Regions from separate parts of the Peribacillus sp. QJM3NY_7 genome, predicted to be linked through region 3. Evidence: riboswitches for the same ligand, from Rfam matches in the RefSeq annotation. Region 3 holds a riboswitch; each other region holds the start of a gene.
What was found. Region 3 has a riboswitch for lysine ahead of AC0VX1_RS18780 (aspartate kinase). Riboswitches for the same ligand answer to the same signal wherever they lie in the genome.
Positions count from the first base shown of each region.

Region 1: linked by a shared signal. The riboswitch ahead of dapA (4-hydroxy-tetrahydrodipicolinate synthase) and the one ahead of AC0VX1_RS18780 (aspartate kinase) in region 3 are both predicted to bind lysine.
Region 2: linked by a shared signal. The riboswitch ahead of AC0VX1_RS24885 (amino acid permease) and the one ahead of AC0VX1_RS18780 (aspartate kinase) in region 3 are both predicted to bind lysine.

Region 1 covers NZ_CM149663.1:4,681,094-4,686,614, reverse strand. The annotation lists gene AC0VX1_RS22560 (D-2-hydroxyacid dehydrogenase) at 1-117, opposite strand, end outside; gene dapA (4-hydroxy-tetrahydrodipicolinate synthase) at 239-1,135, opposite strand; lysine riboswitch at 1,269-1,447, opposite strand; gene AC0VX1_RS22550 (spore germination protein) at 1,818-3,326, shown strand; gene AC0VX1_RS22545 (GerAB/ArcD/ProY family transporter) at 3,348-4,433, shown strand; gene AC0VX1_RS22540 (Ger(x)C family spore germination protein) at 4,430-5,518, shown strand.
Region 2 covers NZ_CM149663.1:5,125,204-5,130,724, forward strand. The annotation lists gene AC0VX1_RS24865 (metal ABC transporter permease) at 1-787, opposite strand, end outside; gene AC0VX1_RS24870 (metal ABC transporter ATP-binding protein) at 798-1,553, opposite strand; gene AC0VX1_RS24875 (metal ABC transporter solute-binding protein, Zn/Mn family) at 1,566-2,489, opposite strand; gene AC0VX1_RS24880 (LacI family DNA-binding transcriptional regulator) at 3,120-4,082, shown strand; lysine riboswitch at 4,340-4,523, shown strand; gene AC0VX1_RS24885 (amino acid permease) at 4,620-5,521, shown strand, end outside.
Region 3 covers NZ_CM149663.1:3,918,482-3,924,002, forward strand. The annotation lists gene sdhA (succinate dehydrogenase flavoprotein subunit) at 1-1,685, opposite strand, end outside; gene AC0VX1_RS18770 (succinate dehydrogenase cytochrome b558 subunit) at 1,756-2,364, opposite strand; gene AC0VX1_RS18775 (YslB family protein) at 2,748-3,218, shown strand; gene AC0VX1_RS18780 (aspartate kinase) at 3,282-4,514, opposite strand; lysine riboswitch at 4,604-4,780, opposite strand; gene uvrC (excinuclease ABC subunit UvrC) at 4,842-5,521, opposite strand, start outside.

The DNA of each region.
Region 1 (5,521 bases), 760 kb from region 3:
AGTTTTCGCTGTCTTTACCGATGTAAACCCACTATTTCGGATATGATCAGCATAAGCATCGACCTCTGACTGAATAGGACTAAATACAAGAATGTTCGGTTTGTGTGTACCCCCCATTGGCTCTCTCCTTATTGATTCTTTATATATAGTATAAATTCTTTCTCCTGAGTCGTAAAAAAAACAGTGCATTTCTTTCGAGTATGCACTGCTTTTTAAAATTTCTCCAGAATCATTAGTTTTATTTATTTAATAAAATGGCTTCTGCGTTACTAGGCTGCAGAACTATTTGCAGTGCTCTTTCTTCTTCATCGTTTAAAGGGATCAATGGTAAGCGGACACCTCCAACATGTAACCCCCGCATATTTAATGCTGATTTTACTGGTCCCGGGCTTGGTGCAGCAAATAATGCTTTCATGATTGGAAGAAGTGTACGATGTGCAGCGGCAGCGCCAAGGACATCACCATTTTTAAAGCTATTGATCATTTCTTGCATTTCATTACCAATTATGTGTGAAGAAACCGAAACAACGCCTGTTCCACCGATGGCTAAAACCGGTAATGTCAACCCATCATCGCCGCTGTACAAAGTAAAATCACTAGTTGTTTTGCTTATGATTTGTGCCATGGCATCCAAGTCACCGCTTGCTTCTTTTACTGCCACGATATTGTTGATTTTTGAGAGGCTGACAATCGTCTTCACTGACATGTTTACAACACTTCGACCTGGAATATTATAAAGCATTACCGGTAATGATGTTGAATGGGCTATAGCGCTAAAGTGCTGAAATAGTCCTTCTTGAGAAGGCTTGTTATAGTAGGGGGTGACGAGCATGATTCCGTCGACTCCTGCTGCCTCTGCTTGCTTTGTTAAGCTGATGGAAGCTCTCGTGTTATTTGAGCCGGTTCCAGCTATGACTGGAACTCTTCCATCAACAACTTCTACAACAAATTTGAATAAATCTATTTTCTCTTCTTGAGTTAAGGTAGGGGACTCTCCAGTTGTACCAGCTATTACTAATCCATCAGAACCATTAGCAATCAAATGGTTTACTAAAGTTCTCGTAGCATTAAAATCAACCTCTTCATTATGATTGAACGGGGTAACCATTGCGGTTAAAACATGGCCAAAATTCATAACTTCACACCCTTTTGTATAGTTTTTAAAAATATTCAGAGGTGGTTAGGGCCATTCAGGAGTAAACGCAAAAAAGCAACAACGAGGATTCGCTGCTGCAGTAGAAACAATATTTACCAAAAAATGTTTCCGCGCATAAGATAGCCCTCCATATAGTTTCCTATATGACAGTCCTGTATTTATTCAATAGCAGAACCAGCTTCAAGAACATGAGATTCTTTCCGCTTCGGCAAATTCCCCTTTCCACAATAGTCATAGGATCTCATTCTCCTCAAAATGTGTACTAATGGTCTTTGCTCCTCTATCCTCACTTCAAAAAAAATTGAAGTAAGAAAATATTTAATTGATTGTAATATAACAGGGAATCCATTCTGTTGCAAGCCTAATTATAAAGTTTTTTAAGAATGCTAGAAATCTATGGGAATGGCTAGAGTATGGGGGTGGATTCATCTTTATTCGTTATAGGCTGAACAAATATTCAATGGACGAGGGAGTAGTAGACATTACAACTCCCTTTAATGATTCCTTTTCATTTTATCCGATTAAAAATCACTAATAAATGTATTGAGAATTACAGTTGGCCACTAATTTTAATCGGTAATTTCAACTAAGTATTCATGCGTATAAAATCCTACCATTCGTTAATAATATCCATATCTTACAATCAAAGGAGTGAAGTCTATTGAAAGGATATTCATTCTTTAAAAGGCATGGAATTCATAAATCTACAGACTTCAAAAAGCAAGAAAATCATAAATCTACAGACTTCACTGATGTACTCGAACATCTGCAAAAGTCCAAGGACTTCACAAGCTTTACACTCAAATTTGAAAATGAAATATACTGTGTATCTTTTTTCGATACATTAATTGATAAAGATATAATGCATAGAGACCTCCTTCCTTTTTTACATACAAATTCTTCAACTCTGGAGGAGCTTGTACACAACTTGCCAATAGAGGGGCTTGTTTTCACAAAAAATCCTTCTGAACTACAAAGTCAGCTGTTAATGGGTTATATAGCCATAACATTAAATAATCAATCTGATCAAGCAGTTTTAGTTAAAGCAGCAAATAACACTTCGAGGCAAGTTACACTTCCAGAGGTGGAGTTCAGTGTTGTCGGTCCGAAAGAGGCACTGGTCGAATCACTTGATACGAATTTATATTTAATCCGAAAACGGCTTCCAATTGCAGAACTTGCTGTTGAAGAAATTATTGTTGGGAAGTTATCCAAAACAAGAGTAGCTGTGCTTCATATAGAAGGAATTGCAAATAAGGAGAATGTAGAAACCGTCATACAGCGCATATCTGATTTAAGGGTTAACCAAATAATTGATAGCTCCTATATTTCACAAATGATTGAAGATAATAAAAATTCTCCTTTTCCTCAATTTATCGATACGGAACGACCTGATCGATTGGCTGCGGTACTAGGAGAAGGCAAAGTAGTGATCTTGGTGGATGGAGCTCCACATGGCTTACTTGGGCCCTCCACATTCTTTGAATACTTTGCGGCATTCGAAGATTATTTTCTCAACTGGACGATAGCCTCATTCTTTAGGCTTATTCGTTTTTTTGCTGTATTGTTTTCCATCCTAATGACCCCCATATATGTCGCAGTTCTCACTTATCATTATGAGTTGATCCCAAAGGATTTAGTAAGTACGCTTGTAATTTCTCGTAGCGGAATTCCATTTCCACCGATTTTAGAAGCATTAATCTTGGAATTAGCCATCGAACTTCTCAGGGAGGCAGGAGCTAGACTGCCGACTAAAGTAGGTCAAACAATAGGTATCGTAGGTGGTATTGTAATTGGGACGGCATCTGTTGAGGCAGGGCTAACGAGTAATGTACTATTAATTCTTGTTGCATTGTCGGCTCTTGGTTCTTTTACTACACCTGTTTATCAAATGGGTAATACCATTCGCTTAATTCGATTTCCTCTCCTGCTCATGGCTTATTTTTTAGGATTATTGGGTATAGCTATCAGTTTTTGTTTTTTGCTTGTGCATTTACTGAGGATAAGTTCCTTAGGGAGGCCATTTCTTGAACCATTATATCCGCCAAGGATTTATGATATGCGGGATGCCTTGATTCGTTTACCATTTTTTCTTCAGGCTAAACGTCCAATTGAGGTTCAGACGGAAGACACTGTTCGGTTAGAACCCAAGGAAGATTCTAAAGACTAAGTGAGAGTGGAGGTTTCTTACATGAACGATAAAAGTGATCAAATCTCACCATTTCTAGTCTATTTTTTAATCGTTAAAATTCAGATAGGTGTAGGGGTCCTGGGATTTCAAAGGATAATTATTCAATCTGCTGGCCATGATGCTTGGATGGCGGTCATTATAAGCGGTGTAGTCTTTTCATTGGGTATTTGGGGCATGTACAAGCTATTAAATCGCCACGATATGGACTTAATAGGCATACAGAAACGACTTTTTGGAAAGTGGCTTGGCGGTTTACTAAATATCATCTGGATACTGTATTGGCTGATGGTGGGTATTTCTGTTTTAAGATCCTATCTTGAAATCGTTCAATCATGGGTATTCCCCCAAATTAACACATGGATGGTGACCTCCATATTTGCTTTATTAATTTATTATGTGGTTTTAGGTGGGTTTAGAGTGGTCGCCGGTATTTGCTTTTTAGGGATCAGTATCCCTTCTTATTTAATTCTAACTTTTTATTTCCCGCTGGAATTCACACATTTTCGCAACCTATTGCCCATTTGGGATCATTCTCTTAAAGACATGGCCCTTGCATCTAAGCAAATGTCATATAGCTATTTAGGCGTTTCCACTTTAATGATGTATTATCCATTAGTTAAGCATCGTAAAAGTACACAAAAGTGGGCGCAACTAGGAAATCTTACTTCTGTTTTCCTTTATTTATGCGTAACGATCCTGACAATAGGGTATTACAGTGAAGGCCAAATCAGTAGATATATTTGGGCAACATTGTCCTTTTGGGGAATTGTACAAATGCCTTTTGTTGAACGGTTTGAGTACATAGGAATCGCTACATGGATCTTAGTTTTAGTACCTAGTGTATGTCTCTATATGTGGGCTTCTGCAAGAGGGATTTCACAATACTTTAAAATGAAGCAGAAAACAATTTATGCTTTACTATTGATTTTATTGGTTGTGATGACAAATCTGATTAAAGGCAGGGGAATGATTAATCAATTTGTGGATTACATTTCAAATTTAGGTTTGGTTTTGGAAATTCCTTATGTCTTATTTCTGGTTTGTTTATCTACTGTCATGTCAAATAAAAAGGAAGATAAGAAATGAGAGTTTTATTCGCGAAATTGGCCCTGATACTTCTTTTAATTAGTGTTCTCTCAGGCTGCATGGGGGTGGATAGCAAAGTTCTCGATGAAATAAATTTGGCAACAGCCATCGGATATGATTATGTCGATAAGACTCATTTCGAAGCTATCGCTGTAACACCTCTTTATTATCCTGATAAAACCATTAAAAATATTACCTATAGTTCGAAATCATCACTTAGTAAAGACGTGCGAGATGAGATGAATCAGCAATCTGAAAGACCTATCTTTAGTGGGAAATTAGAGGTGGTCTTATACGAAAAAAGGCATGCGAAACAAGGGGTATTCTATCTAATCGATACATTAATCAGAGACCCTTCAATTGGAACTACTTTAAAACTCGGCATTGTCGAAGGAAGTTCAAAGGATGTGTTAAGCCCCCAGTTTGGCAACATAGATAAAGGAATTTATTTATCTAATACAATTGAGCAAAATATAAAAACGGGTATGCTGCCTAGAACTAACCTCCATCTTTTTTTGTATGCTCATTACTCTGAAGGAATGGACCCATTCTTACCTATCGTAAAAGCATTGGATGGGAAAGTTTATATTAAAGGAAATGCCATGTTTAATAGTAAAGGGGAATACGTGTATCAGACTACGAGCCGTGAAAATGTTATTTTCAAAATGCTATATGAAAATACAACAAGCAAGGAAGGGTTCTCTACAAAAATTGAAGGGAGAGAATTTGCTTCCGTCAACAATATAAAAACTAAAAGGTCTTATAAGATTTCAAAGCCGATGACAGATACTCCTATAACGATCGATCTTGAGATAAAGGCACTATTGCGAGAATATACCGGTGATGAAGTAACTCCTAAAATGATTAAAATTATAGAAGATAAAATGTCCAAAGATGTGAAGGAACGCTCGGAAAAATTAGTGAGGAATTTTCAAAAACTACATGTTGATCCCCTGGGGATTGGCGAACAAGTACGCACGAGGACTAGAAGCTGGGATAAGAAAAAATGGGATGAAATTTATACTTCTATCCCGATAAATGTGAATGCTAAAGTTGAAATTTTAGAATCGGGCGTTGTGGAATAGGAG
Region 2 (5,521 bases), 1.2 Mb from region 3:
ATAAGACAATTAACGGTCCTGTCGGCAAATCATTGACAGATGTACTGATCAACGTTCCAGACACACCGCTCAACATTCCGAATATACCAGACAGGATGACCATGATGTGCAGGCGCTCCGTCCAATATCTTGCGGATACCGCTGGTGTTATCAGTAAAGATGCCATCAATACGACGCCTACAGCCTGGATACCGATCACTACAGCCGCCACGATCAGCATCATGATGAAATAATCCAGAAAAACCACCGGCAATCCCAGCCCCTTAGCAAACCCGGAATCAAAGGACAGTAATTTGAATTCTTTAAAAAATACGGTACAAGTGAAAATGAGAATGAAGGAAACCGTCATCATCATATATACATCGGACATGACCATTGACGCCGTCTGTCCGAATAAAAAGGTGTCCAATCCACTCTGGTTTCCATACTCGCTCTGCTGGATTTGCGTAAGCATCACAATTCCGAAACCAAAGAAAGAAGATAAGACGATTCCCAAGGCCGCATCCTGCTTGATCTTACTGTATCTCGTAAGCATACTGATCAAGAAGACAGCGACTAAGCCAGCCAGGGCGGCACCTATCAAAAAGTAAGAAGTGGATTTCACTCCAGTTAACATGAAGGCGACACAGATACCGGGTAACGCTGCATGTGCGAGCGTGTCACCAAGCAAAGACTGCTTTCTGAGGTAGGCAAAGCTGCCGATGACCCCGCTGCTTAATCCGAGGAGCATCGTGCCAAGCAATATCCACCTTGTATTTGGATCGGTGATAATGTCCATTATATTCATCGTGTACACCTCATTTTAATAAAAGGCCGGACTTTGTGTCTGATAGTATCGCTAGGCGGCCTCCATATGTTGCCTGTAGGTATTCGGGAATGAACACTTCTTCTGTCGGACCTATTTTCATCACCTTCTTATTCAATAACATCGTCCAGTCGAAATATTCCTTCACGGTGGATAGGTCATGGTGCACAACCAGAACGGTTTTGCCTTTTTCCTTCAATTCCATCAGCAATTGTATGATCGCTTTCTCTGTTGCGGCATCCACCCCTACGAACGGTTCATCCATAAAATAAATATCCGCTTCCTGTGCCAATGCCCGGGCCAGGAATATCCGTTGCTGCTGTCCGCCTGATAGCTGGCTGATCTGGCGGTTTGCGTATTCAGCCATCCCCACCTTCTCCAGGCACTCCATCCCCTTATGCCTTTCGGACTTCCCTGGTCGCCTCAGCCATCCGAGATGACCATATCTGCCCATCATCACGACATCAAGTGCGTTGGTCGGAAAATCCCAATCCACTGACTCCCGCTGTGGTACATAGCCGATGCTCTTCCTCATCGATTTATAAGTAGAGCCCTTGATCGTGATGTGCCCCGATATTTTCGGGATCAATTCGAGTATCCCCTTTATCAAAGTGGACTTCCCTGCTCCATTGGGGCCTATGATTCCGATTAAATTCCCCTCCGGCACCTCAAATGAGACATCTTCGACAACCGGCTTCTTATGATAAGCAATCGTTAAATTCTCGACCTTCAAAGCTGCTTGATTCATAGTTTCTCCCCCCTATTTCAAAGCACGGACGATGGTGTCCGTGTTATGACGGACCATTCCGATATACGTTCCTTCTTCCGTCCCTCTTTCACCCATGGCATCCGAGAACAATTCACCGCCGATTTCCACTTTGTGGCCCTGCTTACCTGCTCCTTGAATGACAGCCTCGATAGCCTTCCTCGGTACGCTTGACTCTATAAAAATCGCTTTTATTTTGTTCTCCACAAGATAGTTCCGCATATCCGTCACATCTTTCGATCCATATTCCGATAATGTATTGATCCCTTGGAGCCCTCTTACGTCCAGGCCATATGACTGCCCGTAGTACCCAAAAGCATCATGTGCCGTAACGAGCACCCGTTGGTCTTCTGGTACTTTATTGATTTCCTCATGGACATATTTATCAAGTTCCTCCAATTGCAGAATGTACTCCTCATAATTTTCACGATACTCCGCTTCATGGTCCGGGTCCTTGGCAATCAATTCTTTCTTAACTGCCTCCGCCGCAACGATCCAAAGCTTTACATCAAACCATACGTGGGGATCATGCTCCTTTGCACCCACTTTGCGAAGTTGGTTCTCCTTGAAGTCTTCCGTTACGGCAATCGTCGGTTTATCCTTGCTCATCATTTCAAATATATCCGTCATTTTCCCCTCAAGATGCAATCCGTTATAAAAAATCATATCAGCCGAATCCAATGTCTTCACATCACCCTGCGTCGCTTTATATAGATGGGGGTCGACTCCCGGTCCCATTAAACTTGTGACCTCGACATGTTTACCGCCGATATTCTCAACCAAATCCCCAATCATTCCCGTTGTTGTAACGACATCCAGCTTGCCATTGTCATTATCGCTTTCGGCCGTATCATTGCCGCACCCCGTTAAAACCAGCAATGCAGCAATCACGCCTCCAATAGATTTAAGAAAACCCATCCATATTCCCTCCCTTTTTCATCTTTCTAAAATAGTTTGCCATGTGCAAAATTAAGTGTAAATTTTTTTCATTGTCGCAAACGCTAAAAAGTTTCCTCTACACAACTTATTTTATACTATACACAAATATACAAAAAAAGTGCAACTATTTTTAAACATTTCAAAAAGGCGAATGACTTTTACACACAGCAAAAACTGTCAGGAGGCCCCACTAGGCAGCTTCCTGACAGTCAGTCATTCCGTATGATGAAATTATATTTATATTGTGGAGTTTTACTGGTGAACATAACTAGGGGGAGCTATTTCTGAACGACGTGAAATTCACGAATAAACGCGATTTCCACGCGTAAAGCCGCGGACTTCTTGACGGGCATTGCCACTCATTTCTCCTGTTTCAAGGAAATGGCCAAGTACGCAAATCCCAATTCGATTCCGCAAAGCAAAAACAGGGTGATTAAAGTTTGGAACATCATGTTTTCCTCCTCCTCTAAGACTTAGACCAATCTTAAAGGATGAAACCAATACCATAACAAGACCCTATTTGCAGAAATCTTCAGCAGTCCCCACTGTTCCCTTGCCATGAAATGGGTTTCATACTGTACAATATAAAAAAAGAAAAACGGTGATACCATGACAAATATTAAAGAAATAGCTCAATGTGCTGGTGTATCTGTCTCAACAGTGTCTCGTGTATTGAATGATCATCCTTATGTAAGCCCCGATAAAAGAAAGAGCGTCCTAGAAGCGATCAATCGTTTGAATTATACGAGAAACATCAACGCCATCCATCTTTCAAAAGGAAAAACCAACCTTATCGGCGTCATCATCCCCTTCAACAATCACCCATATTACGGGGCAATCGTTAACGGAATCACAAAACAGGCAAATGCAATTGGCTGTCATATCGTCATCTTTCAAACAAATTATGACAGGGAGAAAGAGATCCAGGCTTTTAATATGCTGCAAATGAAGCAGCTCGATGGCATTATCGTTTGTTCAAGGATTTCGGAAATGAAAATCCTCTTGGATTATCAAAAATACGGACCGATTATTTTATGTGAAGATACCGCCCAGGCTGAATTCTCATCCATCAGCATTGATCATTATGCAGCTTTCTCCTGTGCCCTTGAGTACGTGATTGCTAAAGGATATAAGAAAATCGGATACAGCCTCGGCCGTAAAAAGAGCAGAAACAGTTCCCATCGTACAAAGGCCTTTAACGATATCATGAGTAAACATCAACTGATAAACAATAAAGAATGGCTGTTTGAAGGCAGTTATCACATTAAGGACGGTGAACAATTGTTTCAGGAATGGAATTCGATTATGGATAAACCTGAAGCCATCATCATCACGAATGATGACACGGCGGCGGGCTTCATTCTTACCGCTAAGAAATTGGGTATTAGGGTACCGGAAGATGTGGCCATTCTCGGCTTCAATAATGATAGCCTTGGCGAAATGCTCGACATCACGACCATTTCCTTACCGCTGGAATGGATCGGGAAAATGGCAGTGGATCTCTTTGAGAATCCTGAAGAGGTCAAACATGTAAAACTGGACTATGCCCTAATAAAAAGGAAAACCGTTTAGTTATCAGGATGTGCTATATTTTAGTACATCGTCACTTGATTCTTCCTTACTGCCATCATTCATTAACTAGGAAAAAATAACCACATAAAATAATCATTGCGATATCCCAGAAGTTATTTTATAATTTTGATATAGTAAAGTTTACTCAATTACTAGCAATCTATTAGCGATTGCATGAATTTCATGAGTGAAATCGTCAGACGTCACCTACAAACTGACGCCAACGATTTTAGAAAATTGAATACTTCCTCATTTACCGATGAGTTAGAGGCTGCAGCTTATAAAAGTAAAACGGACGAGATTCTGGAAAATTAAAGACTCCGTTTGAAAGGATAAGTTGCCGAAGTTAGGGTATATTCCATGTATATTCTTGCTGGCGGTGTAACCGAATAGGAACACCACTGTCACGTTTTTAAAAAAGCGTGGGGAGCTATCTTCGGAAGGATAAACGGGTTTATTATAAACAGCCGTCGATCTTTTTCGACTGCTGTTTTTTTATTTTTCGTTCCCTTCCAATAAAAAGGAGTGTAACATCAATTGTCAAATTCACAATCAGCATCAAGCCCTACTGAATTGAAAAGGAGCCTGAAAGCGCGTCATTTAATGATGATTTCATTAGGTGGAACGATTGGAACAGGTTTATTTTTAGCAAGTGGCGGTGCCATTCATTCAGCCGGTCCCGGCGGTGCCTTGGTGGCATATGCGGTCATCGGCATCATGGTTTATTACTTAATGACAAGTCTTGCAGAAATGGCGGCGTTCATGCCAGTGGCCGGTTCGTTCCGTGTCTATGCATCCAAATTCGTCGATCCGTCCTTCGGTTTTGCGATTGGTTGGAACTACTGGTATAACTGGGCAATCACCATTGCCGCCGAATTGGCAGCCGTTGTCTTAATTATGAAGTTCTGGTTCCCGGATAGCCCTTCATTTATCTGGAGTGCCATTGCGTTAATCATTATGTTTCTTATCAATTACATGTCCGTTAAAGGTTTCGGGGAAACAGAATTCTGGTTTGCCATGATCAAGGTCGTGACAGTCGTCATTTTCTTGATTACGGGTGTTCTGATCATTCTCGGAATCATGGGTGGAAATGACCCAATCGGTTTTTCCAATTTCACAATGGGCGAAGGTCCCTTTAACGGAGGGTTCTTCACGATTCTAGGCGTATTCATGGCTGCCGGCTTTTCATTCCAAGGAACGGAATTGCTTGGAGTGACTGCTGGGGAAAGTGAAGATCCAGAAAAAAATATCCCTAAAGCAATCAGATCCGTTTTCTGGCGCATCCTCTTGTTCTATATCCTTGCAATTTTCGTTATTGGAATGATCATTCCGTTTACGGATTCACGTTTATTGAGTCAAGATGTTGCCGTAAGTCCATTCACGCTTGTATTTGAACGGGCCGGCCTTGCATTTGCTGCATCCATCATGAACGCGATCAT
Region 3 (5,521 bases):
AATTCAGGTGCTTGATCCAAGCCTTTGAATGTTGCCATAGTAGTTTTCATGAATTCCTCATCATTACGTTCTGGGAAATCAGGTTTGTAATGCGCTCCGCGGCTTTCATCACGGTTTAACGCACCAATTGTGATTACACGGGCCAATTGCATCATGTTTTGCAGCTGTCTAGTGAATGCAGCTCCTTGGTTACTCCATTTTGCCGTGTCATTGATGTTAATTTTCTTGTAACGTTCCATCAGCTCAAGAATCTTGTTATCCGTTTCTTTCAGCTTGTCATTGTAACGAACTACAGTAACATGCTGTGTCATCCACTCACCAAGTTCTTTGTGAAGGATGTACGCATTTTCGTTACCATCAAGAGACATGACTTCATTCCATTTCTCTTGTTCTTGTTTTTCGTACCCTTCATACAATGAAGAAGGAATGGATTCTGAAGTTTTAGCAAGGCCTTCAATATATTTAACGGCATTCGGTCCAGCGACTGAACCACCATAGATTGCAGAAAGAAGTGAGTTAGCACCAAGACGGTTACCGCCATGTTGTGAATAATCGCACTCACCTGCAGCGAATAAACCTTTGATGTTAGTCATTTGGTCATAATCAACCCAAAGTCCGCCCATGGAATAGTGAACGGCAGGGAAAATTTTCATTGGAACTTTACGAGGATCTTCACCCATGAATTTCTCGTAGATTTCAATGATTCCGCCAAGTTTAATATCAAGTAATTTAGGATCTTTATGTGATAGATCCAGGTAAACCATGTTTTCACCATTAATGCCAAGCTTCATGTTCATACATACGTCGAAGATTTCACGAGTCGCGATATCACGAGGTACCAGATTACCATAAGCAGGGTATTTTTCTTCAAGGAAATACCAAGGTTTCCCGTCTTTATATGTCCAGATACGTCCACCTTCACCACGAGCGGATTCACTCATTAGACGAAGTTTGTCATCGCCAGGGATTGCTGTCGGGTGAATTTGAATGAACTCACCATTAGCATAATTAACACCTTGCTGATAAACGATGGAAGCTGCTGAACCTGTATTGATCATTGAGTTCGTTGATTTACCGAAAATGATTCCAGGGCCGCCGCTCGCCATGATGACTGCGTCTCCAGGGAATGATTTGATTTCCATTGAAGTCAGGTTTTGTGCTACGATACCGCGTGCTGTTTGCTCATCATCGATAACAGCTCCAAGGAATTCCCAGCCTTCATATTTCGTTACAAGGCCTTCAACTTCATAACGGCGAACCTGCTCGTCCAATGCGTAAAGTAATTGCTGACCAGTTGTTGCACCAGCGAATGCTGTACGGCTATGTTGAGTACCACCGAAACGACGGAAATCAAGAAGACCTTCCGGAGTACGGTTGAACATAACACCCATACGGTCAAACATATGAATGATTGATGGTGCTGCTTCGCACATCGCTTTAACCGGCGGTTGGTTAGCCAAGAAATCTCCGCCATAAACTGTATCGTCGAAGTGGATATATGGAGAATCCCCTTCACCTTTTGTATTTACTGCCCCGTTGATTCCGCCTTGGGCACAAACTGAGTGAGAGCGTTTAACAGGCACTAAAGAAAATAAATCAACCTGTTGTCCCAGCTCTGCTGCTTTGATCGTAGCCATTAATCCAGCTAGACCTCCACCAACGATAACTATTTTACCTTTACCCAATTCTGTCACTCCCTTATTTCCATTAGCCAAGCTATGTTTTTCCTAATTCTTATAAATGAACTCTATCTTCTTATACGAATGCGAAAATTGCGCTGATTCCGATATAAGAAAGAAGAACGAAAACGATCAATGTAAAGTAAGTCATGATTCTTTGCGATCTTGGTGAAACTGTAAGACCCCAGCTCACAGCAAATGACCATAATCCATTAGCAAAGTGGAAGATTGCCGAGATAATACCAACAATATAGAACACAATCATGAATGGACTAGAGAAAATCTCTGCCATCATGTCAAAGTTAACTTCAGCACCCATAGCTGCTTGGATTCTAGTTGCCCATATATGCCAAACAAGGAAAATCAACGTTATGATTCCAGTTAGGCGTTGTAGCATGAACATCCAGTTACGGAAGAAACTAAATCTGCCTAAATTGTTTTTTGCTGTAAAGGCAATATAGATTCCGTACACAGCATGGAAAATGAGCGGTAGATAGATGACGACCCATTCTACCAAAATCTTCACGGGCGTAAACTCAATTAAATGAACTGCCCCATTAAAAGTCTCTTCTCCTTTTGTTGCCATAAAGTTTACAGATAAATGAAAAATTAGGAATAGACCAATTGGAATTACTCCTAGAAGTGAATGAAGCCTGCGATTCCCAAACTCACGATTTTTTGCCACTAAGTGCCCCCCCTTAATTTGTGAAAAATCATGCAAAGATAAACTGGTGGCTACCTTTTATCTCCGCGTGAAAATACAGTATAGAGTCAAAAAACTCCTCTATACTTCCTTTACAATTATGTGACATGTCCATTTTACTCCTGACTTCTATGTGCGTCAAGAAAACGGATACAAGAAATCTCTTTTTCAGAATAGATTTTATTGGATTATCTTGGGTATTTTTTGTTTGTCAAGATGATATTTTGAATAAATTTCTCATTTAACTATTAATATCTCGGTATAATTTCTCATTTTTTTCCAATTGCTATTTAAATAAATAAAAAACAGTATAATTTGCAAAAGAAATACGTTTATAATAGATTTACAGAAAGAGGCGATAAACTATGAAAAAAAATATTGCTGCTGCGATAGAAGAAGAGATTCAAACGGAAGAAATTCAAACTGAAGAATTCAAAGTTCCAGCTTTCGGGTACGAATTAATCAGAGAAGTTCTATTGAACGATATTCTCGGAAAAGACTCTAATCAAATCCTCTATTGGGCAGGTAAACAATTAGCAAGAAAATTCCCATTGAAGGGCGATCAGGAAGTGATTGAATTTTTCCAAAGCGCTGGATGGGGCAATCTGGAAATCTTGAAGTATACGAAACACCAGATGGAATTATCCCTCACGGGTGAAATAATCAGCCGCCGCCTGGATTTACACCCTGATTGTCACTTCCAGCTTGAAGCCGGTTTCCTTGCCGAGCAGTTTTCACTGCAAAAAAAATTCCTCAGCGAATCAACGGAAGAAATCAAACGCCGCGCAAAAAAAGTGATATTCACCATCCAATGGGATCCCAGAGATCCAATCTAATGAGCCCTGAAAACAGACTTACCCTTTTTACCGGAAGTCTGTTTTTTATTGGACTCCTGACACTTAAGCTAGCACATTTGCATGCTGACCAAGTTTAAATGCTTCATGAAGGGATTCAACCGCCTTCACCATTTCCTTTTCATTGACGACGGTCGAAACTTTAATTTCCGATGTGCTGACCATTTTCACCTGGATGCCTGTATTGGCCATCACTTCAAACATTTCGGCAGCCACTCCCGGATTGGATACCATACCAGAACCGACGATGGACACTTTGGCCAATCCGCTCTCCGTTTCGACCCGGTCGAATCCCAATTGTTCTTTATTATTTTCCAGAACGATCAAGGCCGCTTCCGTATCTTCGCTTTTTGTGGAAAAAGATAGATTCGTCGTATCCTCGGCAGTCATGCTTTGAATGATGATGTCCACATTGATCCGGTTTTTCGCAAGCGTCGTGAAGATCGTGGATAATGCACCAAGTGATTGGGGCAAACCATATATTGTAACCCTCGTAATACTGTCTTCAAAAGCAATGCCGCGTACAATTAAGTTTTCTTCCATAGTTGCTTCCTCCTCTATGATCGTACCTGATTCTCTCTCCATGCTTGAACGGACTTCAAGCGGAATTTGATAATTTTTTGCATATTCGACAGCCCTTGGGTGAAGGACGCCAGCCCCCAGGTTGGCAAGTTCCAGCATTTCATCGTAAGAAATGGATTGGAGTTTTCGCGCGCCTTTTATATAGCGTGGGTCCGTTGTGAAAACACCCGTTACATCTGTATAAATATCGCATCTATCCGCATTAAGCGCTGCTGCGATGGCAACTGCCGTCGTATCGGAACCGCCTCGCCCTAAGGTAGTGATTTCCCCATTTGCATCGTTACCCTGGAAACCGGCTACGACCACTATTTTCTTCTCCTGAAGCTGGGCTTGGATCCTCGTGGCATCGATGTTTAAAATCCGGGCATTCCCATGAACGGATTCCGTTTGCATGCCAGCCTGCCAGCCGGTATACGAAATGGCTTCATGTCCTTCTTCAATCAATGCCATCGTTAACAGGGAAATCGTTACCTGTTCCCCAGTCGTCAATAGCATATCCATTTCCCTCTTGCTCGGGGATCCGGAAATATCACGCGCCATGGAAACCAATTGGTCCGTTGTTTTCCCCATAGCTGAAACAACGACGACAACCTCATTTCCTTTCTCCGCTTCCTCGATTACCCGATTGGCAACATTTTTGATTTTTTCTACGCTACCGACGGATGTTCCGCCGAATTTTTGAACGATTAATGCCATCCTCATGCACCCTCTCTACTTTTTAGGCAATAAAAAAAGCAATGAGAAATATCTCATTGCTGTGGTCACATATCTTAATACTGTAATCACAGTGAGATAGCTCTCCAGGGTATAAACCCTGACAATCCGCCATTTATTAAATGTCGGACCAGGAGGACAAGGTATGAGTCTTGTCTTCCTTCGGCGGCGTCCCCTTTCAAAACCTTTCATGGAAGCTCATACTTCTCCAGGTTTTTACTCTTGAATTCCGCACCTCTATCAGCACTTTTAAGTTGTCTAGTTAAAAATTCCTTTTAATCATAGCATAGAGATTTATCGGTAGCAAGATTATTCTTGTAATTTTCTAACGATTCCCTCGGCTACCCCTTTTGGCATGCCAGCTTCCATGATTTCCTCGGCCGTCGCCTCTTTGATTTTCTTCAATGATCCAAAATGCCTTAATAATTGCTTCCTTCGCTTTTCCCCGACTCCTGGAATATCATCAAGCTGGGAGTGTACCGCATTTTTCCCGCGTAGCTGGCGATGAAACGTAATCGCGAACCGATGCACTTCATCCTGAATTCTTTGCAATAGATAAAATTCCTGGCTCCTTGAATCAAGAGGTACAAGTTCAAGCGGATTTCCGATCATCAATTGCGAGGTCCTATGCTTTTCATCCTTAATGAGGCCTGAAAGTGGAATATCCAAACCTAATTCATTTTCCAGAATGTCCCGTACCGCTTCGACATGTCCCTTTCCGCCATCAATGATGATCAAGTCCGGAAGCGGCAGCCCTTCTTTCAATACTCGTGAATACCTTCTTCTGACCACTTCACGCATCGATTCATAATCATCAGGTCCCTGGACCGTCTTGATCTTATATTTTCGGTACTCTCTTTTTTCCGGCTTCCCATCAATGAACACGACTAAAGCGGAAACGGGGTCACTTCCCTGGATATTGGAGTTATCGAAAGCTTCAATTCGATGCGGGGTGTAGATACCCAGTTGTTTCCCGAGGTTTTCCACCG